Regions from separate parts of the Arthrobacter sp. zg-Y40 genome, predicted to be linked through region 2. Evidence: riboswitches for the same ligand, from Rfam matches in the RefSeq annotation. Region 2 holds a riboswitch; the other holds the start of a gene.
What was found. A riboswitch is a leader RNA that binds a small molecule or an ion and turns the genes downstream of it on or off. The one in region 2 is predicted to bind thiamine pyrophosphate.

Region 1: linked by a shared signal. The riboswitch ahead of thiM (hydroxyethylthiazole kinase) and the one ahead of LJ754_RS03520 (ECF transporter S component) in region 2 are both predicted to bind thiamine pyrophosphate.

What each region holds. Positions count from the first base shown of each region.
Region 1 covers NZ_JAJFZS010000003.1:226,329-237,828, forward strand. The annotation lists gene LJ754_RS04795 (alpha/beta hydrolase) at 1-444, shown strand, start outside; gene LJ754_RS04800 (hypothetical protein) at 441-839, opposite strand; gene LJ754_RS04805 (hypothetical protein) at 854-1,225, opposite strand; gene LJ754_RS04810 (hypothetical protein) at 1,378-1,659, shown strand; gene LJ754_RS04815 (hypothetical protein) at 1,656-2,198, shown strand; gene LJ754_RS04820 (aldo/keto reductase) at 2,199-3,044, opposite strand; gene LJ754_RS04825 ((R)-mandelonitrile lyase) at 3,091-3,489, opposite strand; gene LJ754_RS04830 (hypothetical protein) at 3,645-3,836, opposite strand; gene LJ754_RS04835 (hypothetical protein) at 3,838-4,239, shown strand; gene LJ754_RS04840 (MerR family transcriptional regulator) at 4,880-5,683, opposite strand; gene LJ754_RS04845 (maleylpyruvate isomerase N-terminal domain-containing protein) at 5,871-6,512, shown strand; gene LJ754_RS04850 (serine hydrolase domain-containing protein) at 6,533-7,663, opposite strand; gene LJ754_RS04855 (VOC family protein) at 7,744-8,154, shown strand; gene LJ754_RS04860 (saccharopine dehydrogenase family protein) at 8,151-9,272, shown strand; TPP riboswitch at 9,317-9,406, shown strand; gene thiM (hydroxyethylthiazole kinase) at 9,398-10,219, shown strand; gene thiE (thiamine phosphate synthase) at 10,216-10,902, shown strand; gene thiD (bifunctional hydroxymethylpyrimidine kinase/phosphomethylpyrimidine kinase) at 10,890-11,500, shown strand, end outside.
Region 2 covers NZ_JAJFZS010000002.1:21,033-32,532, forward strand. The annotation lists gene dnaK (molecular chaperone DnaK) at 1-231, opposite strand, end outside; gene LJ754_RS03485 (class I SAM-dependent methyltransferase) at 486-1,289, shown strand; gene LJ754_RS03490 (low molecular weight protein-tyrosine-phosphatase) at 1,321-1,887, shown strand; gene LJ754_RS03495 (uridine kinase family protein) at 1,877-2,473, shown strand; gene cls (cardiolipin synthase) at 2,503-3,978, opposite strand; gene LJ754_RS03505 (aminodeoxychorismate lyase) at 4,063-4,944, shown strand; gene LJ754_RS03510 (energy-coupling factor transporter transmembrane component T family protein) at 4,961-5,716, opposite strand; gene LJ754_RS03515 (ABC transporter ATP-binding protein) at 5,803-7,368, opposite strand; gene LJ754_RS03520 (ECF transporter S component) at 7,425-8,048, opposite strand; TPP riboswitch at 8,147-8,279, opposite strand; gene LJ754_RS03525 (DUF4235 domain-containing protein) at 8,374-8,637, shown strand; partial or broken gene mnhG (monovalent cation/H(+) antiporter subunit G) at 8,867-9,208, opposite strand; gene LJ754_RS03535 (monovalent cation/H+ antiporter complex subunit F) at 9,213-9,473, opposite strand; gene LJ754_RS03540 (Na+/H+ antiporter subunit E) at 9,470-10,066, opposite strand; gene LJ754_RS03545 (Na+/H+ antiporter subunit D) at 10,063-11,500, opposite strand, start outside.

The DNA.
Region 1 (11,500 bases), on a different contig from region 2:
TCCCGGGACCGGTCCGGGCCCGGAATCATCTTCCAGGGCCTGGTGTATCCCGCCACGGACCTGACCATGGGCAGTGCCTCCATTGAGGAGAACGCGCAAGCCCCCATCCTCACGAAGTCCGACATGCACCGCTACGGCAACCTCTACGTGCCGGACAAGGAGGACCGGAAGCACCCCTATGCCTCTCCCCTGCTCGCTCCCGACCACACCGGTCTGCCGCCGGCATTGATCCAGGTTGCCGAGCACGACCCGCTGCGCGACGACGGCCTGCGCTATGGGGCGGCACTGCGGGCTGCAGGTGTACCGGTGCGCGTCAGCACCTACGTGGGCATGCCGCACGGCTACCTCGCGTTTCCGCGCCTGTTCCGCAGCGCACCGCAGGCGCTGGCAGAACTATGCAGTGAGCTGCGCCGGGCACTGGCTCCTGCACAGCAGGCGGGCTAGGGCGTGCCGGCCAGTGCCATCAGCGGCCACATCAGGACCCAGAGCAGGAACATGCCCAGGAACAACCAGGCACCGGCCTTGGGATTGCCGCCGCGCCAGGAGAGGAGCAGGACCACACCGCTGATCAGCAGCCCGGCCAGCCATCCCGGCCCCATCCACACGGTGCCGAAAGTCCAGCCGTCCACCTCCAGGGACAGCCGGAACAAGCCGTACGCAATCGGCATGGTGAGCAAGAAACCGGCCAATCCCAGTGTCAGCGCAATCCCGCCGGACCAGCCCAGCCGGACCGGTTCGGTCCCGGGCGTTTGTTCGTCCGGCGCGCTTGCGGGGGCTCCCTGCTGCGGAGCATATGGGTGGGCCGGGGTGTCCTGCCGGGACATGTCCTGCTGCGGCACGTGGTTCCTTTCGATCAGCGGTTCGGGGCGGCGGAACGGCGGCGGCGCGAGCGCGTACGACGGCGGGACTGTCCCTGAGAGCGAGACCGTGCCTGAGAGCGGGACTGCGCCGGAGTACGGGGGCCCGGCTGGATACGCGGAGGGGTTCCAGCACCGGAGGCCATGATCCCCGCCCTGGACCTGGAGGACATCACGGACCCAACGGACAGCCAGGACATCACTGCGGCGGCGGACAGGGCGGAGCCGATCGCCAGCAGGGACCCGAAGGAACCGATCGACCCAATAGAGCAGACGGATCCCACACTGCCAATGGACAGCACGGAGTTCTTGGAACCGACGGACAGCACCGACCCCGAGGACCACAGCGATAACACCGATCGTTCCATGCTGACCCTTTCCGTCCCGGCGTATCGCCTCGACGCCCCTACCCTAACCCGGCAGGCGGCGCCTGTCCCGGACTCGTCCAGGATCAGTCGATGCCAAGAAACGATGTCAAGAAACCGTTGACGCCTGCGTGATGTCAAGTTCTAATTGACACATGAGAGCATCCCGAACCTTCAACATTGTTTACGCCGTCGCCCTCATCCTTGTGGGCGCCGCGCTCCTGGCTGCCTGGCTGCTGCTGGACATGGCCAGCTTGTGGGAGGGCTTCTGCCTGGGCGCCGGGATTACGTTGCTTGCGGCCGGGATTTACGTCGCCGCGGCCTTCGTGTGGAAGGGAAGCACGGACGCCAGCGGCACCGAATACTGGCTGCCCAGCCGGGACACCGGCGGTTCCGCCGGGCCGCTGCCGGGTCCCAAGGGCGGCGGGCAGCCGTGAGCGGCAGCAAACCGGTCACCGATCTGCAGGAACAGATCGGCAGCCTGATCCTCGGGGACCGCGGCGAAGCCGGTGCCCTCAGTGAGGAGGAGCATCTAGCCCTGGTAGCACGGGCCGCCGCAGCGGAGCGGGCCAGCCAGGAGTTGCAGCGGCGGGCCGTCATGGCGGCCCGCGGTGCAGGCGTCAGCTGGGCTGCCCTGGGCCGGGAGCTTGGCATGACGCGGCAGGCGGTCCAGCAGCGGTTCGGCGGACACCCGGACGCCGCGGAGCCCGATGCCCGCGAGCGCTGGCTTGGTCCCGTCACCGCCTTCGACGAATTGCGCGAACTGGAGCTCGCGGGGCGGCGGGGCTGGCGGACCGTGGGGGCCGAGCTGCTGCGGCACCGGATGCTGCAGACCGACACCCAGTGGGAGCACCGCCGTGTCCTCTGGACCCGTCCGGTCCACTACTACGAAACGGACGGCTGGCAGCTGGGCTGCCGGGCCTTTCCCTGGCTGTATCTGGTGCGGGACCTGCATATATCGCCCGTACGCGAGTAATCACTCCATCTTCACGCCGCTGAGCCGGGCCACGGCCTCCGGGTCGGTGTGGTCGAAGAACATGGACTTCCCGGTATCCAGATCGGCGATGGCTGCCATTTCCTGCGGACTGAGCTCGAAACCGAACGAGTCCAGGTTCGCTGCCATCCGGTCCGGGTTCACGGTCTTGGGAATCACCACGATGCCGCGCTGGATCAGCCAGCGCAGCACCACCTGGGCAATGGACTTGCCGTGGGCTTCCGCAACGGCACTAAGTGTCGGATGCGAGAACAGGTTGTTCTTTCCCTCCGCGAACGGGGCCCAGGACTCCTGCCGGACACCGTGCTCGGTCATCATCTCGTTTTCGACCGCCCGCTGATAGAACGGGTTCGTTTCGATCTGGTTCACGGCCGGGGTGATCTCGTTGTGGATGATCAGGTCCAGCAGCCGGTCCGAGGTGAAGTTGGAGACCCCGATGGCCCGGGCGCCGCCGTCGTTGTAGATCTGTTCCATCACCCGCCACTCCCCGTACACGTCGCCGAAGGGCTGGTGGATCAGGTACAGGTCCACGTAGTCCATGCCCAGGTTCTGCAGCGAATTCTGGAACGCCGGGCCAGTGCCCGTCTCTCCGTTGTCCTGGATCCAGAGCTTGGTGGTAATAAACAGCTGGTCCCGCGGGATGCCGCTGCTGCGGACGGCCCGCCCCACGGCGTCCTCATTCTGGTAGGCGGCCGCCGTGTCCAGGGAGCGGTAACCCGCTTCCAGCCCGTTGGCCACCACCTGCTCGGTGTCCTCCGGCGGGACCTGGTAAACGCCGAAACCAAGGACCGGCATTTCCACGCCGTTATTCAGGGTGAAGGTATCCATCGGGGTTTTCCTTTCGTGGCGGGGCTGCAGCGGATACTGCCCGTGGTTACAGGGCGCCGTATTCCGCGTCGGTGACCAGCTCTCCCCATTCGGATTCCTGGCCCACCGGCGGCGCCTCCCACATGGCCAGATGAGTCATCAGGCTGTTCCGGGCGGCACCGTGCCAGTGCCACTCCCCCGGCGGCGTGTAGATGGTGTCGCCGGGCCGCACCTGGACAATGAGTCCGCCCAGGGACTGGACCAGCCCGTACCCCTCGGTGACGTGCAGGGTCTGCCCGACGGCGTGGGCGTGCCAGGCAGTGCGGGCACCGGGGGCAAAATGCACGGCGTTCACCCGCATCCGCGAGGGGGCCGGCTTCGGTGCTGCGATGACCTCAAACCAGACGTCGCCGGTGAACATGTTGGCCGGACCTTTGACGCTCGGGTGGCGCGGTTCCACTTCCATGGGATCTCCCTTGGGGATGCGGCAGCCGGCGTGCCGTTTGAACCGGCACGGGACTCCGTGGACCCCTCCGACACTACAAGCGTGCGGGCTGATGCGGGAGGGGGGAGGCGCGCTGTGGCCCCGGCTGCCGCGTTCTCCCGGAGATGCTCCGGCGCTTAGCCGTGCCGCCCGCGTGGCAAGAGGGTGAGCGCAATGACCACAACGCCGGCCGCCAGAGCGCCCAGACCCAGGACCGCCATCTGGGAGGGGGAGCCGCTGGCGTCGGTGCCGGTATAGGCCAGCGCACTGCGGCAGGGTCGCACCGTGTTGCCGCTTACCGGGTCAACCAGCGCACCATCAGGTCCCACCGTGGCAACCGGAAGCCCTGCAGCTTCAGCAGCTGAAATTGCCGCTGCAGCGTCCGGACAGGTGCAGTTGGCTGCGCCTCCGCCGCCAGATGCTGCACCCCCGCCACCCTGGGTGGCTGTGCCCGTGGTCGGGCCCGGCGTCGCTGTGCCGGTGGTCGGGCCCGGCGTCGCTGTGCCCGTGGTCGGACCCGGCGTCGGCGTGCCCGTGGTCGGACCCGGCGTCGGCGTGCCCGTGGTCGGACCCGGCGTCGGCGTGCCCGTGGTCGGACTCGGCGTCGGCGTATCCGTTGTGGGGCAGGGGGTGGGAGCGGGTGAGGTGGTAGGTGGCGTGTCAGAGCAGCCGTTGGCCAGGAATTGCGCGGCCCGGGCCGGGTCCTCACGCCACTTCGCGCTTCCGTTGTAGCCCTCAAACGGCGGCACTACGTCCCCCTGATGGCTGTCATGCCCGTTGCCGCCGAACACGCTGGACGTACTCACGTTTTGATAGTTGTAGACATCCTCCGGCTGGCCCTGCGGGTGGTGGCAAATGCTGACTTTGCCGGCCCCCAGGGCGGGGGACGTTTGTGCCGGAAGAGTCACGGCCTGTGCGGGTCCGGCCAAGCCAAGTAGAGCGAGCACAAAAACAGCTAGAAAACTGAAGACAGGGATTTGGCGGGTTCGTTTCATGGCGGGGATGCTCCTACCGACGAGGGTGCGCTTCGTGAGCCATGCCCACCAGGCGGTAGACATGGCCGGATGCAGGCCTGGCGGGGAATGGGCCCAGCACCGATGTCGGAGTTCGGCCCGTTCGCTAATCCGCCGGCCCGGCAGTGGTGACAGAAACCGGGTGAATTGCTGGTAGCGGGATTGAGACTACGCGGGAGCCAAGTAGCGCAATAGAGTATTTGCCCATACTGCTTCGAGCAGTTCTAACTTTTTTACGCGTATTTGAAATGCACGATTTCTGTCTACGCACAGCACTGTTTTTGCCGGAAACCCGGGGTGTTTATCAGTGCCTTCCCCCTCGGGGAGGTCCGCAGGCCGGCACGCCGGCCCGCGGGAGATTAGACCCGTTCCACCGGCTGCTGCAGCTCCGTCACCCAGTCCGCCTGGTCATCGGATACCGCACGGACGTACACCTCACGGCACGGTCCGGAGGGTGCAAACCCTCGGGCAACGATCTCGGCATGGACGGCCTGCCAGCTTTCCCCAATCCGGTCCATGGCGCCCAAGTGCACACCGCAGATGGCCGCGGGCACCGAGGGCAGGTCCACCACTTCCACGCCCTCGGGAGTGGCCGGGCCGACGACATAGCCGGCCAGGATGCGCATACCCTCTTCGCCCATCTCGTACTGGGCGATCGGTGTATCCAGGGAAGCACCCGCCGCGGACAGCGCCGCCCCCACTGCATCAAAAAGCGGCCCAACAACGCCGGCCACCTCCGGCTGTTCGGCAACAACGGCGGTGCGGGCGGCCAGGCGGACGGCGGGCAGGGACTTGGAGATGATTTCGATCTGGGACATGGCATTTTCCTTTTCAATGAGGTGGAGCCTGCGCTCGACGTCGATGAGCCGTGCGGTTGCCGTCCGTTGCTCGCGTTCCACCTCGGCGCGCCGGACACGGAGCATGTCCGCAATCCGGCCTGCGTCCACACCGGCTTCGAGGATGGAGGCAATGTCCTCCAGGCCGAAACCGAGCTGACGGAGGGCGACAATCCGGTGCAGCCGCTCCAGCTGTGCGGGATCGTAGGAACGGTAACCGCTGAACTCATCCACGTGGGCGGGAACGAGCAGCCCGGCGGTGTCCCAGTGCCGCAGCATGCGGTGGGTCACCTGCCCGATCTGTGCGAACGCTCCGATGGATAACATGCTTCAGTTCTCCTGCCTGCCACTGTGTCAGGGTCAAGTATCGCGTCGCGCAAGCTTCACACGGGGGGTTATCCCTGCTCCGCCCGGATCCCGAGGTGGTGCAACGGGACACGCGCCCGGCCGCCCGCGCTAGGCTGGCGTCCGTCACTGCCAACGCGGGCGGTGAGGGAGGAAAACTGGTGGCCCCATGACTCTTGACGGGAATCTCACCCTTGACGCGAATCCCGAACGCGCAGCCCAGCTGTGCGCCGAGGCGCAGCAGCGGCTGATGGCTTCGGTGGCGGGCCTGACCGACGCCGAGGTCCGCGGGCCCAGCAGGTTGCCGGGCTGGACCGTTGGACACGTCCTCACCCATTTGGCACGCAACGCCGACGGCCTTGGCCGGCGGATCGACGGCGCCCTCGACGGCCGGGATGTCCCCAAGTACCCGGGCGGCACAGCGCAGCGGGAAGGTGACATCGAGGCCGGGGCGGGCAGGTCCGCACAGGAAATCATCAGCGATCTGGCGTCCAGCCAAACAATGCTCGAGACCGTCCTGGCCCGATATGCCGAGGCAGGTTTCCCCAACGGACACTTCCTGGGCGGCGAGCACTACGGGGTGGCGGCCTGTCCGGCGCACCGGCTGCGCGAAGTGGAGATGCACCATGCCGACCTCGGACTGGGATACGGACCGGCTGACTGGCCCGAAGAATACGTGGAATGGGACCTGCCGGTGCTGCTGGCCACGGTTCCGGAGCGGCTTGGCTCGGCGTCGGACCGGCGGATGTTCATGGCCTGGCTTGCGGGCCGCGGGCCCTTGGCTGCCGCCCCGGCTCTCGCTCCGTGGTGACGGCGCCCTGGTGATAGTCCTTACCGGCAGACGCTCGCCCGCAGCGCACCGAACGGTTCCCAGAAGTAGTCGAAGCTGTCCTGCGGTCCGCTCATAAACCGCTGGGTGAAAACCACACCCGCGTCGCCGTTGGGATACACCGCGGCGCTGGTGCCGGAACCGCCGGCCCAACCCCACATCCCGGGTTCGGACCACGGGGCGCCCGGCCCGGTCTGCACCGCGGTCATGAACCCCCAGGATTCATCCGGCCCGGACATCTCGATCATGCCGGTCCGCTGCGGGGAGGTGAGCTGGTCATCGGTCATCTGCTGCCGCAGGGACGCGGGCAGCACGGCGTCGTCGGCCAGCTGTGCCAGGAACCGCAAATAGTCGGGCACGGTGGACACCAGGCCACCGGCCAGTGATTCGAATATCGGGGGCGCTGCCATGGCGTCCCGGTAGGAGACCGCTTCCTTCAATTGACCGTCCACTGCCTCGTACACGGTAGGGAACGTGTCCTTTCCGGTAGGAAACCCGGTGCCGGTGAGCCCGAAGGGTCCATTGACCCGCTCCTGCAGCAACTGACCAACTGAGCTGTCGGCGGCCTTGGCCATCACGACCGAGAGGAGGTCCGCGCATGAGTGATACATCCACAGATCCCCCGGCTGATGCGCCAGCGGCAGAGCAGCGAGGCGGGCCAGATACTCCTCGTGAGTCAGGTCCGGCGGGTTCGGACCCCACAGCAGGTCGCGGGTGGCGGCGGCGTAGGGTGTGGGCGCGAAGTCGATGCCGAATCCTGCGGTGAAGGTCAGCAGGTGACGCAGGGTGATCGGCCCGCGGGCGGGGACCGAGACGGACAGTGGCGCATCGGGTGTGGCGAGCACGCGCAGGTGCCCCAGCACGGAGAACATGCGGGACACGTCCTCATCCAGTTCCAGGGTGCCGTCTGCGAGCAGGCTCAGGGCCAGGGCGCCGCCCAGCAGCTTGCTCAATGAGGAAATGCGGAACGGGGTGTCCTCGCCCATTGGCGCGGACCGCCCAACACCCAGCGAACCGGTCGCGAAGATCTCTGTCTGCCCGTTAAGCCGGATACCCGCCACCAGCCCCGGGCACCAGCCGGATTCAACGGTCTCGGACAGTTTGTCCCACAGCGGTGCACCGATGCCTGGCATGGGTCCACTGTCCGCTGGCCATGCCGGGGAGTCAACGGCCACGGTCCCCGCAGCGGTATCGGCAGCGTATGCTGTGCGGCATGACGGCACCCATGGTTTACGTCCTGTTTCCGGGCACTGCGCGCAAAGCCCTCACCGTTTATGCCGGAGTGTTCGGCGGTGAGCTATCGCTGCATACGAACCGGGACTTCGGCAGCGGCGGCGCGCCGGACGCGGTTGCGCACGGAGTCCTGGATGGCCCTGTCGCCCTGGCCGGAGCAGATACCGACGGGCCGGAACAGAACGTCCGGATGGAGGGGGTCATGCTCTCCCTGCTCGGGACCGGCGAACCGGAACTCCTGCATAGCTGGTTTAGCCGGCTTGCGGCCGACGGCCGGATCGTGGACCCGCTTGGCCCCAAGCCGTGGGGCGCTTCGGACGGTCAGGTCATTGACCGATACGGACTGCACTGGCTGATCGGCTACGAACCGAAGGCACAGGACCGGAAGTGAGCGGCCGCCTCGTCCTTCTCGGTGCCAGCGGATATACCGGCACCCTGGTGTTGGACGCGCTGATCCGGCGCGGCGTGCGTCCCGTCCTCGCCGGACGCAATACCGCCGCACTGTCTTCCCTGGCGCGGGACCACGGCGGGTTGGAGTTCACTGCCGCAGATGCCGGCGATACCGGCAGTATCCGGCGGCTGCTGAATCCCGGCGACGTGCTGATCACCACCGTGGGGCCCTTTGAACGGTTCGGCCTGGGGGTGGCGGAAGCTGCCGTGCAGGCCGGTGCGCGCTACATCGACACCACCGGCGAGGTGGGGTTTGTCCGCACCCTGCAGGAGCGGTTCGGACGGCAGGCAGAGGAAGCCGGCGCCGTGCTGTTGCCTGCGTTCGGATATGACTACGTACCGGGCATCCTGGCCGGCGCCCTGGCGGCGCAGCAGGCCGGAGAAGCCGGACGGAGGCTCGACGTCGGATACTTCACCGCGGGCGCGCTGAGTCCAGGGCTCAGCCAGGGTACCCGGACCACCATGCGCGACGGCTTGTTCCTGCCCGCAGTGCGGTTGAGGGACGGGCATCTGGTGGAAGAACGGGCGGCAGCAGATGTCCATGTTTTCCCGGTGAGCGGTTCCCGCCGGGGACACAAAGCGGGCTTCCTGGTTCCCGGAACGGAAGTCCTGTTCCTACCCGATGCCTTCCCCCAGCTGGATAGCGTGTCGGTGTACAACGGCTGGTTCCCTTCCCTCAGCCGGGCAATCAGCCTGGCATCCGCAGCCAGCCATGCGATCGGAAAGTCGGCCCGGGGCCGCCGCCTGCTGGAGAACCTGTCCGCTCCCCTGATCGGGAAACCCGGCGGACCGGACAGCGCCCGGCGCGCAAAAACCCGTACACAGGTGGTGGCCGCCGTGACCGGGAGGGACGGAAGCCTGCTCTCGGCCGTGCAGCTCACCGGGCCCAATGTCTACACGTTGACCGGTGAGCTGATCGCTTGGGGAGCGGAGCAGCTGCGGGACCGGCAGGACCTGGACCCGGGTGTGGCCAGTCCCCTCAGCGCCTTCGGCCTCGAGGATCTGGCCAGCGGCTGCGCCGGCCTGGGTCTGGTGCCGGTGGAGGGCCGCCGGGCATAGGCACCGCCCCTTTGCCTTTCCCCAGCCGTGCTCGTAGAGTCGGTTCCAGTGACACGGGGTGCCGTAAGGCTGAGATGAAACCCGTTGAACCTGATCTAGTTAGAACTAGCGAAGGGATGTCGCGGATGACTATTCGCCTGACACCGTTAACCGTTTCCGACCACCTGTCGCGCCTGCGCGCCGAACCGCCGCTCGTGCAGTGCCTGACCAACGCCGTGGTCACCAACTTCACTGCCAACGTGCTGCTGGCACTCGGCGCCGCACCGGCCATGACGGATATCCCCGGCGAGGCGGGCCCGTTTGCCCGGGTTGCTTCCGCCGTGCTGATTAATCTTGGCACTCCGCATGCCGACCAGCGCACAGCCATGCTCGAAGCCGCCGAAGCAGCCAATGCCGCCGGAACGCCTTGGGTGCTTGACCCGGTGGCCGTGGGCAGCCTTCCGGTCCGCACCGCCCTGGCCGCGGAACTGCTGGCCCTGCGCCCCACCGCCGTCCGCGCCAATGCCTCGGAGATAATGGCCCTCGCCGGGCTCGGCTCGGGCGGCCGCGGTGTTGACGCCACCGATAACCCCGAGGACGCCCTGCCTGCCGCGTCCCTGCTTGCAGCCAAGTACGGCTGCATCGTGGCCGTCTCCGGCGCCACCGATGTCATCACTGACGGCACGGACACCTTGCGGCTGAGCAACGGGACCTCCCTGCTCACTAAGGTCACCGGCGGCGGCTGCGCGCTGGGCGCGGTTACCGCGGCGTTCCTTGCAGTTGCCGGCGACGCCGGGCCCGACGGCGGCGGGCTGGTGGCGGCGGCCGCCGCCACTGCGGCCTATACCGTGGCAGCCGAGCATGCCGCAGTCTCCGCGTCCGGCCCGGGCAGCTTCGCTCCGATCTTCCTCGACACACTCTGGCACCTGGATGCGGAGCTCGTAGCCGAACGGCTGGCCGCCGCGTGAACACTGCATCTTTCCCGGACTCCGGCCGCCTCCGCGAACGCGCTCGGAACACCGGCATCTACCTCGTTACCGACACCCTCCTGTGCGGGGCCCGGGGCGTGACCGAAACCGTGCGGGCCGCCGTGGCCGGCGGCATCCGAACGGTGCAGGTCCGGGAAAAGCAGGCTTCCGCTGCCGACTTTTACCAACTGGTGTTGGCCGTGGCTTCAGCGGTCGGGGACCGCGCCCTGGTACTGGTTGATGACCGGGTGGACATTTACCTGGCTGCCCGGACCGCGGGCGCCGAAGTGCACGGGGTGCACGTCGGCCAAAGCGACCTGCCCGCCGGCGCGGTGCGGCGGCTGGTGGGACCGGACGCCGTTGTCGGGCTGACCGCCAACACGGAGCGGCATCTGGCTGCCGTTGGCGCGCTCCCCGCCGGGACCGTGGACTACCTGGGTGCCGGCGTCATCCGGCCCACCAGCACCAAACCGGACCACCCCGAACCGTTGGGAATAAGCGGTTTCCGATCCTTCGCTGCCTCCTCGCCGCTGCCGTGCGTTGCGATCGGCGGAATCCAGCCCGCCGACGTCGTTGCGCTGCGCGCCGCCGGCGCTTCCGGAATTGCCGTGGTTTCAGCTGTCTGCGCTGCTGTTGATCCCCGCAGGGCGGCAGAGGAACTGGTGGCGGCATGGAACCGGTGAAAGTCCCCCGGGTGCTGAGCATTGCCGGCACCGATCCCACGGGCGGAGCCGGCACTCAGGCCGACCTGAAATCCATTGCGGCCACCGGTGGCTACGGTATGGCCGTAATCACCGCCCTCGTGGCGCAGAACACCGTTGGCGTGCGCTCGGTGCACACGCCTCCGGTGGCGTTCCTCCGCGAGCAGCTCACCGCCGTCAGCGACGACGTCGTTATAGACGCCGTGAAGATCGGCATGCTGGGCAATGTGGAAACTATTGAGGCCGTCTCTGAATGGTTGACTGCCGTCCGTCCGCCCGCCGTGGTGCTGGATCCGGTCATGATTGCCACAAGCGGTGACCGGCTGCTGAACGCCGATGCCGAGGATGCCATGCGGCGGCTGCTGGGCGGGGTGCATCTGGTGACCCCCAACCTTCCCGAACTCGCGGTACTGGTGGGGGACGCCTGCGCCGGCAGCTGGGACGAGGCGCTGGACCAGGGCGTCCGCCTGGCGCGGGCCCACGGGGTGGCGGTGCTGGTGAAGGGCGGTCACCTTGCCGGCCCGGCGGCCCCGGATGCGCTGGTCAGCATCGGCGGCGACGGCGCGGTACGCACCGCCGA
Region 2 (11,500 bases):
CCAGTCGGTGCCCATGTGGCGCTTGACGGAGGAGATGGTGCGGTCAATGTTGTTGACGGCCTGGCGCTTGGCGATCTCGCCGACCAGGACCTCGCCGGACTTGGCGAACGCCACGACCGACGGCGTGGTGCGGCCGCCTTCAGCGTTGGCGATGACCGTGGGCTCGCCGCCTTCCAGCACCGAGACGACCGAGTTGGTGGTTCCGAGGTCGATACCTACTGCACGTGACATATTTGCTTCCTCTTTCCTTGGAAAAACCCGCATCTTCGTGACTTCTCCCGCGGCGGTTCCCTTCCCGGACCGGGATGGCTTCCTCCGCTGGACATCGCGTAGAGCAATTGAGCGTTCTGGACTCAACTTTACTCAGAGCTGATTCTTTGTCAACAAACTTGAGCGCAGGAGGCTCAAGTTTGGTTGGAGCCCTTGCGGAACACGCGGTCGCGCTTTGGCTCCCTGCGGCGGCCGGAGGGCGGTAGGGTCCTGCTATGCGTCCCGAAACGTACACCCACGGCCACCACCAGAGCGTGGTGTCCGCCCACGCGGTCCGCACGGCGAAGGACTGCGCCGCGTATCTGCTGCCCGAAGTGAAGCCGGGCATAAGCATGCTCGACGTCGGCTGCGGCCCGGGCAGCATTACGGCGGACCTTGCCGAACTGGCAGCCCCCGGGCCGGTGATCGGCCTGGACGCCTCTGAGGACGTCCTGGTCCTGGCCCGCGAACTGGCCGCCGCCCGCGGCCTGGCGAATGCCTCCTTCGCCGGGGGAAACATTTATGACCTGGACTTCCCCGACGAGACCTTCGACGTGGTCCACGCCCACCAGGTGCTCCAGCACCTGGCGGATCCGGTGGCCGCCCTGCGCGAAATGCGCCGGGTCACCAAGCCCGGCGGGCTGGTGGCAGTGCGCGACGTCGATTTCCATGGCATGAGCTGGTACCCGGCGGTTCCCGAGCTGGCCGAATGGATGCAGGTCTACCAGCACATTGCCCGCGGCAACCAGGCCGAACCCGACGCCGGGCGGCACCTGCTCTCCTGGGCACTGGAGGCAGGGTTCACTGACCTGACACCCTCATCCTCCAACTGGCTGTACGCGACCGAAGACCAGCGGGCCTGGTTGGCCGCATCATGGTCCGAGCGGGTGCTGCATTCCGCCTTCGCCGAGCAGGCCTCCGAACGCGGGCTGGCGGACGGGGAGGGTTTGGAACGGCTCTCCGCCGGCTGGCAGGAATGGGCCGCAGCACCGGACGGCTGGTTCCTGATGCCCTGCGGCGAGCTGCTCGCCCGGGCCTGAGCAGGCCGGTGTTCTGCGTAGGATTTAAGGCATGTTCCGGATCCAGACCGTATGCACGGGCAACATTTGCCGCTCCCCCATGGCCCAGTTTGCGCTGGCCCGCGCCTTCGGCGACGCCGCCGCGGAACGGCCGGTTGCCGGGGAAGAGCCGGCGGCAGTGGCGGTGGACTCCGCCGGACTGAGCGGCTGGGAAGCGGGCAAGCCGATGGATAAGCGGGCCGCGGCCGAACTGCGGCGCCACGGCTATCCGGATACTGGCATCACTGCCTTCCGGGCCCGCGGGTTCCAGCCGGAATGGTTCGCCGAACGTGACCTGATCCTGGCCATGGACTACGGCCATTTTATGGAACTGTCGCTGCAGGCCCCCACGCAGGCGGACCGGGCCAAGGTGATGATGCTGCGGGCCTTCGACCCGGCCCTGCAGACACCGGCCGGCCGGCCGCACCCCTGTGCGGAACTGGGCATTGCGGACCCCTGGTACGGGGACCAAAAGGACTTCGAGGAGTCCTACGCCCTCATCACGGCCGCCGTGCCGGGCGTGCTGGAGTATGTGGAACAGCTCCTGGCGAACCGGCGCGAAAGCCGCCATGACCGCTGAGCCCGCAGCTTCCACCGGAGACTCCCGCAAACCCCTGCTCATCGCCGTCGACGGTTTCTCCGGAGCCGGCAAAACGACGCTCGCCACCGAAGTGGCCGCAGCCTTGAGCCGCCGCGGAAGCGTGCGCCTGTTCCACCTCGAGGACATTTACCCCGGCTGGGACGGCCTGGAATCGGGAATGGCCTACTACCGGGAGCAGGTCCTGCGTCCGCTCGCCCGGGGGCAGACGGCCCGCTGGCAGGCCTGGGACTGGGAAGCCGGACGCCGCGGACCCTGGCGGAGCACCGAACCGGCCGACGCCGTCGTCTTCGAAGGGGTGGGCGCCGCGCACCGCGAGGCCCGCAGCATGCTGGACACCGCCGTATGGGTGGCCGCCGAGGAATCCGTCCGCCGCCGGTACGCCCTGGAGCGCGACGGCAGCACCTACGCCCCGCACTGGGAGCGCTGGGCCGCGCAGGAGCGGCGCTGGTCCGCCGACGACGACGCGTCCGCCGCCGCGGACCTCGCGGTGCGGATGGTGGGTCCGGGCGCCAATCCAGCAGCGGCATTGGCGTCGGTCCTCGGCGTGCTGGACCGCGCTGCCTGAACTGACGGCGCTGGCCGCCGCGCGGGCTCCTACTGCAGGGTGGCGGTCAGCCGGGCCACGTTGTCGATGTAGCGCTGCCAGAGGGGCCGGTCCACCCAGTCCTCCAGCAGCAGTTCCTTGGACAGGGCGCGGTAGGTGTCCTCGACCCGGCGCATCTGTTCCACGATGGTGCCGTCGAACATCATCATGGAGACTTCGAGGTTCAGCGAGAAAGAACGCATGTCCATGTTGGAGGAGCCCAAGACGGCCACCTCGTTGTCAATGGTGAAGTGCTTGGCGTGCAGGACCAGCGGCTTGGGGTACTGGTAGATCCGGATCCCGGCCCGGAGCAGCGCCTCGTAGTAGGAGCGCTGGGCGTGGTCCACCAGGAACTGGTCGCCCTTTTCGGAAACGAACAGTTCCACTTCCACGCCGCGCTGGGCCGCCGTCGTCACCGCGTAAAGCAGGGTGTCATCGGGCACGAAGTACGGGCTGGTGATGGAAATCCGGTCGCTGGCCGAATAGATCAGGGACGCGAACAGGCGCAGGTTGTTTTCGGTGCTGAAGCCCGGTCCGCTGGGGACCACCTGGCAGGTCACGTTGCCCGGGTCGTAGGTCCATTCGTACAGGCTGAGTTCGCGTTCTAGGTTCTCATCGGTTTCGGCGTTCCAGTCGGTGGCGAAAACGACGTTGAGCTCATCCACCACCGGTCCTTCCACCCGGGCCATCAGCTCCACCCATTTGCGGCCGGAGCGGCGGTTGCGGCCCTTGTGGTAGGCCGGCTCAATGAGGTTCTGCGATCCGGTGAACGCAACGGCTCCGTCCACCACCACCAGTTTCCGGTGGTTGCGCAGGTCCGGACGGCGCCAGCGGCCCCGGAAGGGCTCCACCGGCAGCATCCGCCGCCATTGGACATCACTGTTGCGCAGTTCGCGCAGCATCTTCCGGTAGCCCTTGATCCGCAGGGTGCCGATGTGGTCGAAGAGCAGCCGAACGGTGACGCCGCGGGCAGCCGCTGACTTGAGTGCCTGGAAGAACTGCCTGGTCTGGGCGTCGTAGCCCATGATGTAGAACTCCACATGCACGTAGCGTGCGGCTTTTTCCACTGCACGGGTCATCATGTCGATGGACTCCGCGTAGTCGCGCTGCAGGTCGACCTTGTTGCCGTCCAGTGTAGGGAAGGACCCCAGCCGGCGGTTCAGCTCGGCGGCGTTGAGCACCCACTCCGGCCCGCCGTAATTACTGCCCTCGGCCTCAAGTTCCTTGGTGTTCTCGCGCACCGCCCGGTTGATCTCCGCCTGCCGCCGCACCCGGTGGTCCGACAGCCGGTGGTTCCCGAAGAGGGAGAAGAGGATGATGCCCGGGATGGGAAGGAAGAAGATGCACAGCAGCCACGCCATGGCCGTCGTGGGACGCCGGTTGCCGGGAACAACGCCCAACGCAATAATCCGGATACCGTAATCCACCACGGCCAGCACGGTCGCCGTCCATCCGGACAGGTCAAAACCGGTCAGAGACCACCACACGCTCAAGCTCCTCCCAGCAGCACCCTGCCCTCAGCCTATCGGTACGGGGGTCCCGGGCGTGTCCCGCGCCGCTAGGCTGGTGCCATGACTGTTCTGGTTTTCCTGGATTCCGCGTACCCCGACGGCCGCCCTGCCGATCCTGCGGTGCCGCAGCTGCTCGTGAGCGACCTGGGGGTCACCCGCGGTGACGGGATTTTCGAGTCGCTGCTGGCCGTGGACGGTGTGCCCCGGAAACCGGACGCGCACCTGGACCGGCTGGCGTCCTCGGCACAGCTGCTGGACCTGCAGATCCCGGTACGCCAGGCCTGGGAGCGGGCCATCGCGACGGCATTGGCGCTGCACTTCGGGCAGGGCGCTGCCGGGCCGCAGGGCCGGGCCGCGGTGAAACTGGTGGCCACCCGGGGCGTGGAAGGCAGCGGGACCTCCACCGCGTGGGTGCAGGTTTCCGCCGCGCCCGACGCGGCGCGGCAGCAGACCAACGGGATTAAGGTGCTGCTGCTGGACCGCGGCTATGACAGCATGGCCGCGTCCCGGGCACCGTGGCTGCTGCTGGGCGCCAAGACGCTTTCCTACGCCGTGAACATGGCCGCCCTGCGCTACGCCAAGGAACATGGGGCCGATGACGCCATTTTTACCTCCTCGGACGGCAAGGTCCTGGAGGGACCCACCTCCACGGTGGTGCTGGCCCGCGAACGGGACGGCGTCCGGACCCTGCTGACCCCCGAACGGAAGAGCGGCATCCTGGCCGGAACCACCCAGGACGCCCTCTTCAAGGCCGCCGAAGCTGCCGGCTGGGAACTGGGCTACGGCCCAATGGTTCCGGAGGACCTGTTCGCGGCCGACGGCTTGTGGCTGGCTTCCAGCATCCGGCTGCTGGTTCCGGTCCGTTCCATCGACGGCCGCGAGCTGCCTTTCTCCGAGAGCCTGAACAGCGAACTCGCGAAGCTGGCCGACACCGCACTCTGAGCACAGCCCCTGATGCTCAGGTCAGGATGAAGTTGAACGTGCCGGCCGCCAGCGCCGCTGCCACCGCGGCGGCGGACACGACCACTCCCGTGGCCAGCACCGCGGCGTCGATCCTGCTGAACGTTGAGGTCCGTGCCCAGGACCGGTCCCCCGCGCCAAACCCGCGGGCCTCCATGGCCACGGCCAGCCGCGTGGCCCGGCGGATGGCCTGCACCAGCAAGGCCAGTGCCTGCCCGGCGAAACCCTTCAGCCGGGCCGCCGCACCGGCATCGGGCCCCGCGCCGCGCGCGTGGCGGGCCAGCCCGATGGTCCGCCATTCCTCGACCAGCAAACCCACCAGGCGCATGGCCGCCAGTGCGCCCAGCACAAACCGGTGCGGCAGCCGCAGCTTCTGCGCCAGGGCGTCGGCCAGGTCGGTGGGATCGGTGCTGGTCAGCAGGTAGATCCCGGGCAGGGCTATGGCCAGCCCGCGCAGTCCAATGGCAATACCCGCGGCCACGGAACCGGAGGTAAAGATCAGCGGTCCCGCTGCAAGCAGCACCGCCCCGGTCTTCTCCGCCAACAGCGCCGTACCCCAGGCCCCGATCAGCGCGGCCACCAGCAGCGGCGAGATGCGCCGCAGGAGCGTACCCGCCCGGATGTGGAGCAGCGGCAGCAGGAGAAGTTCCAGGGCCAGGACGACGGCGGCGCTCACCCAGTCCACGGTGACCAGCACCGCCAGGGTCAGCAGGGCCGCAGACGCGAGCTTGGACAACGGGTTGGCGCGGGTCAGGAAAGTAACGGCGGTGCGGACGGGCGCGCCCGCGTCTTCTCCAGGCGCCGTTCCACCGGACTCCGCGGCCGAGATCTCCGCCCGGCTCACCGGAGCACCTCGGTTGCATTATCCGCGGCCGGCCCTGCTGCCGGGTCCGGCACCGGCTCGGCGGCGGCGTCCCGGACCGTTCCGCCGCCCACCTGCAGGGTCCGCGCGCCCAGCGCCTGGATGAAGCCGGCGTCGTGGGTCACCGACACCACGCACCGGCCATCGTCCAGCTGGGCACGCAGCAGGGCCACCAGTTCCGCCCAGGTTCGGGCGTCCTGGCCAAACGTCGGCTCATCGAGCAGCAGGATGGACGGCGCCGTGGCGAGCATGGTTGCCACGGACAGCCGGCGCTTCTCCCCGCCGGAGAGCGTGAAGGGGTTGGCATCCAGCAGGGCGTCGAGGTGCAGCCGTTCGGCAAGCTCCCGCACCCGGGCCGCGGACTCCTTTTCCAGCCCGAGCCGGCGCGGGCCGAAGGACAGTTCGTCCAGCACGGTGTTGGTGAGGAACTGGTGCTCCGGTTCCTGGAACACGGTTCCGATCCTGCTCACCAGCTGCGCCGACGTCCACCGGTGCGGTTCGGGCGCAGCGGTGCCGGCCAGCAACGGTTCGGCGGCGATGGTTCCGCTCCGCGGCCGCAGCAAGCCGCCCATGGTCAGGGCGAGGGTGGATTTGCCGGCACCGTTGGGTCCGGTAATGCCGACGGCGGTTCCGGCGTCCAGCGCCAGGTCCGCCCCGGTGACCACGGCAGGTCCGCGGCCCGTCCGGGCGGCAGCCAGCCCGCGGGCCGCCAGCAGCCGGTTCCCGCCGGCAGCCGGGGCCCACGCACCGCCGGGAATCTCCGGCCGGGCGCCCGGAAGCCAAACCCCGGCTGCGGCCAGGGTTTTCCGGTGCACCATATCCCCCAGCACCTGCTCGGGTGGTCCGTCGGCCAGGACACCGCCGCCGGCAGCCAGTACCACCACGCGGTCCACCACCTCCGCCCAGACCTCCACGCGGTGCTCCACCACAATGACGGTGGCGCCGGTGCGGTCCAGCACCCGCACCACGGCGTCGCGGATTTCCGCCACGCCCGCCGGGTCCAGGTTGGCGGTGGGTTCGTCCAGCAGCAGCAGTCCGGGTTCCATCGCCATCACGGAGGCCAGGGCCAGCCGCTGCTTCTGCCCGCCGGAGAGAGCGGAAGTGGAACTCTCCAGCGGCACGTCCAGTCCGACGTCGGCCAGTGCGGCCCGCACCCGGGGCCAGATCTCCCCGGCCGGGACCGCAAGGTTCTCGGCGCCGAAGGCAACTTCATCCCCCACACGGGACAGCACGGTCTGCGCATCGGGATCCTGCAGCACCAGTCCGGTCCGGCCGCGGGCTGCGGGATCCGCCGGATGGACACCGTCCACTGAGATCCTGCCCTGTTCCTCCCCACCGGTATCCGGTCCCAGCACGCCCGCGAGGGAATGCAGGAGTGTGGATTTTCCGGCGCCGGAGGCCCCGAGCAGCAGCACCCGCTCCCCCGGTGCTACCGACAGGTCCAGTCCGGACACAGCCGCACCGGCCCTGCCCCCGTGCCGCCAGCCCCAGCCTTGGGCGGTAACGGCGGCGGGACTGCTGCGCCGCGCGACGGCGGAAGGCAGCACCCGGGGTGCGGCCGCGCCGGGAGCCCGGCGGCGGGCGTTCAAAAACCGCACCGCTATGCCTTGCCTGTCCGTCCGGACGCGAAGGGTGCCAGAGCGCCGGTCCGTGCCAATGCCCGGACCGCCAGCCAGGACAGTCCGCCGGCCAGGACCGCACCGGAGAACGCAGTGAGCAGGACATACAACAGCTTCCACTGAGCTGCCCACTCCACGTTGTACAGAACGTTTTCACTCAGTCCCAGGAACAGGCCCGAACCCAGCCCGGCCAGCAATGCCACGGGCAGGGAGAAGCGGCGGTAGAGGAACAGCAGGAACACCAGTTCGGCACCGAGGCCCTGCAGGAAGCCGGAGAGCAGCACGGATAGGCCGAACTGGGTGCCCAGCACACCGGACACGGCCGAGGCCAGCACTTCGCAGTAGATCGCGGCCCCCGGCTTGCGGATGATTAGCCCGCCCAGCACACCGGCAATAAGCCAGCCGCCGGTATAGAGGCCTGCCAGCGGCGGGAACGCGGCGGTCAGCGCACTGATCCCGGCGTAGCCGAGGGACCAGGCCCAGAAAATGACGCCCACGGCCACGGCCACTACGGACGCAACAACAATGTCCACCACGCGCCATGTGCGTGCCGGCGCTGCGGGCTTGGCTGCGGACGGTGCCGCAGCAGAAGTAAAGCGGTTCATGAATATCCTCCTGATAGCAGGAGGGGAGGGTAGCGGCGCGCCGGCAATGCCGGTGCCGTTCCTGCCGTGCCCCGGCGAGTGCCGGGACGTGGCGGGAATTCCCTGAGCTCTCGACTCCCTTCGCCGGTACTAACCGGATCAGGTTCGAGGGTCTGCGGATGTCCGCACTCTCAGCGCCTTGTCTCCGCTGCCCGAAGGCCGTGCGGAGGGGGCGCTCCCCTGTCGTGTGTTTGCGGTACCACTCTACACACGCGTGCCAGCTCCCCGCAGGGGTACCGAACGGATACCGTAGGGTTAGGAAAAACGCCCGAAGCTAGGAGTACCCATGAACCTGATCCTCAAACTGCTCGGAACCGGAGCCAGTATCCTGTCCGGAATCGTGGCCGCCAAGGTACTGGATTTCGTCTGGACCAAGGCCACGGGCAACGAGCCGCCCAAGGACGCCGAGGGCAGCCTGGAAAACAGCCTCCGCGCTGCCGTGGCTTTCGCCGTGGTGTCCGGCGCCGTCAGCTCGGTCATCCGGGTCCTGACCAACCGCGGCACGCAGCGGGCCATCCAGCGCTACCAGAAGACCCCTGAGGTCGTCTGACCCGGCCTGCCGGCCCAAGCACCGCCTGCGGCGCTCAGCCCTCGGGATTCTTTCCCGGGTGCTGGGCGCCGCTGCTTAACCCGGCCTCGCGTTCGCGGCCGGCCAGCAGTTCGTCGTCGTCCAGTTCCCCGGTGTAGGCCGGTTGCTCCTCGCCGGGATCGTCGTCCACGCGCGGGTCCTCGTTTTCGTCCTCGAGCGCCTCCGCCTCAGCGTCCTGGAGCAATCGCTGGGCGCGCTCGACGACGTCGTCCAGTTCGTCGATCACGAGCAGTTCCGGCCGCAGGTGCTTGGTGCGGTACCCGGCCCGGCCCACCATGTGCGCGGAAACAGGTGCCGTTAGCAGCATAAAGATCCATGCGACGGCCAGGACCGGCAGCAGTTTCCAGCTGCGGAACTCCACGGCCATGGCCAGCAGGAAAAGCAGCAGGCCGAGGACCTGCGGCTTGGACGCAGCGTGCATGCGGCTGAGCAGGTCGGGGAAGCGGATCAGGCCGATGGCCGCCGCCAGGGACATCAGTGCCCCGCCGAACATCAGGACAGCGACAATCGCGTCGTACACGGTTTCGTCCATGGCCCTACCGCCTGTCCGTCACGAAGCGCGCAACCGTTACCGACCCGATGAAACCGACCAGGGAAATGGCGACCAGCAAGGCCAGGTAGTCCAAGTTGCGGTAGACGATCATGTCCACGGCCAGGGCGCCGCCCACAATGGCCAGCAGCACGTCCGAGGCAAGCACCCGGTCCAGGATCGACGGCCCGCGGGCAATCCGGTAAATCGCCCCCGCGCCGGCCACGGCCAGCATGAGGCTCACCACCACCACGGCAACGTTCATCATGCCTTGCCTCCAATCTTCCGCTGACGGGTTTCATCACTCTCGGCGCGCAGGGCAGCCAGTTCCTCTTTGGTGCCCATGGTCCGGATCAGCCACGCCTCGGCCTGCAGGACGTCGGCGCGCACCTTCTCCGCCTGCTCAGCCGTGGACACGTCCAGGGCGTGCAGGTACAGGGTGGAGGTGGAACGGTCGACGTCGACAATCAGCGAGCCGGGAATCAGGGACAGTGCGTGGCCCGTGGCCGTGACCAGCAGGTCCGACCGGCTGCGCAGCTTCACCCCGATCACGCCGTTGCGGATCCGCGGGCCGCGGACAACCGCCAGCCAGAGCACATGGAAACTGGCCTGCACCAGTTTGTAGAAGAACCGGCCGGCAAAGACGAGGCCGTAGAACAGGTTGAACCGGCCGCTGAGCTCCACCGGCGGCAGGTAAAAGATATTCGCCACGATAAACGCGATCACCGTGCCGAAGAGCAGGTTGCCGGCACTGAAATCCTGCCAGAGGGCACCCCACAGGAACACCAGCCAGATCAGCAGCGGCAGTTCCTGCAGCAGCGGGATACGGGCGCGGTTGCGCATGCGCGCTTCCTTCGTCATTGGTCAGCCGCTCCTTCCCCGAGTACCGCTTCAATGTACGGAGTACGTTCCAGCAGGTCCCGGGCGGCACCGTCGCTGAGCGAGAACAGCGGCCCGGCGAGCACGGTCAGGCTGACGCCCAGGGCAACCAGGCCCACGGTGGGATAGACCATGGTGCGCGGCAGCAGGTCCACCGAGTCCCGGTGGGCGAACCGGCCCGTGGTGTGTTCGCTGACGTCCTGCGACTTGCGCAGGCTGGCACCGTCCGGCCCGACGGCCAGCAGGATCGGATCCGGATGGACGGCATCTTCCGGGGTCCGCCAGAAGGCGCGGTTCCATACCCGGGCCATCACCAGCAGCGTCAGCAGGCTGGTGGCGGCGCTCGCGGCTACCAGGACGTAGGCCAGCGGGGTGCCCAGCTCGACGCCGGCCTGCATCAGGCCCAGCTTCCCCAGGAACCCGGAGAACGGCGGAATGCCGGCCAGGTTGATTGCCGGGATGAAATACAGCACGGCGAGCAGCGGGGAGAGCTTCGCCAGCCCGCCGAGGCGGTCCATGTTGGCCGTCCCGCCCCGGCGTTCAATCAGGCCCGTGACCAGGAACAGCGAGGTCTGCACGGTGATGTGGTGCACCACGTAGAACACAGCGGAGCCGATGCCGACCACGGATGCGACTGCCAGGCCGAACACCATGTAGCCGATGTGGCTGACCAGGGTGAAGGAGAGCATACGTTTGATGTCCGTCTGGGCCAGGGCACCGAGGATACCCACGAGCATGGTCAGCCCGGCCACCACCATCAGCAGCGTATTTATCCGGTCTCCCGGGAACAGCAGGGTCTCTGTCCGCACCATGGCGTAGACGCCCACCTTCGTCAACAGGCCGGCGAACACGGCCGTCACCGGTGCCGGGGCGGTGGGATAGGAGTCGGGCAGCCAGAAGGACAGTGGGAAGACGGCGGCCTTGATGCCGAACGCCACCAGCAGCATCAGGTGCAGCATCAGCTGCGTCGCCGGATCCAGCTCCCCCAGCTTCAAGGCCAGATCCGCCATGTTCACCGTGCCGGTGGCCGCGTAGATCATGGCAATGGCGATCAGGAACAGCAGCGAGGACACCACGCTGACCACCACGTAGGTGACTCCGGCCCGGATTCGCGGCGTGGTGCCGCCCAGGGTCATCAGCACATAGCTGGCCGTCAGCAGGATCTCGAAACCTACATAGAGGTTGAACAGGTCCCCGGCCAGGAAAGCGTTGGAGACGCCGGCCACCAGGATCAGGTAGGTCGGGTGGAAGATCGAAATAGGGCCGTCTTCATCGCCGTCGGCCATACCCTGGCCGGCGGCGTAAATGAGCACGGCGAGGCTGATGGCCGAGGAGACCACCAGCATCAGGGCGGAGAACTGGTCCACCACCATCGTGATTCCGAACGGCGGCAGCCAGCCGCCGAGGTTAACCGCC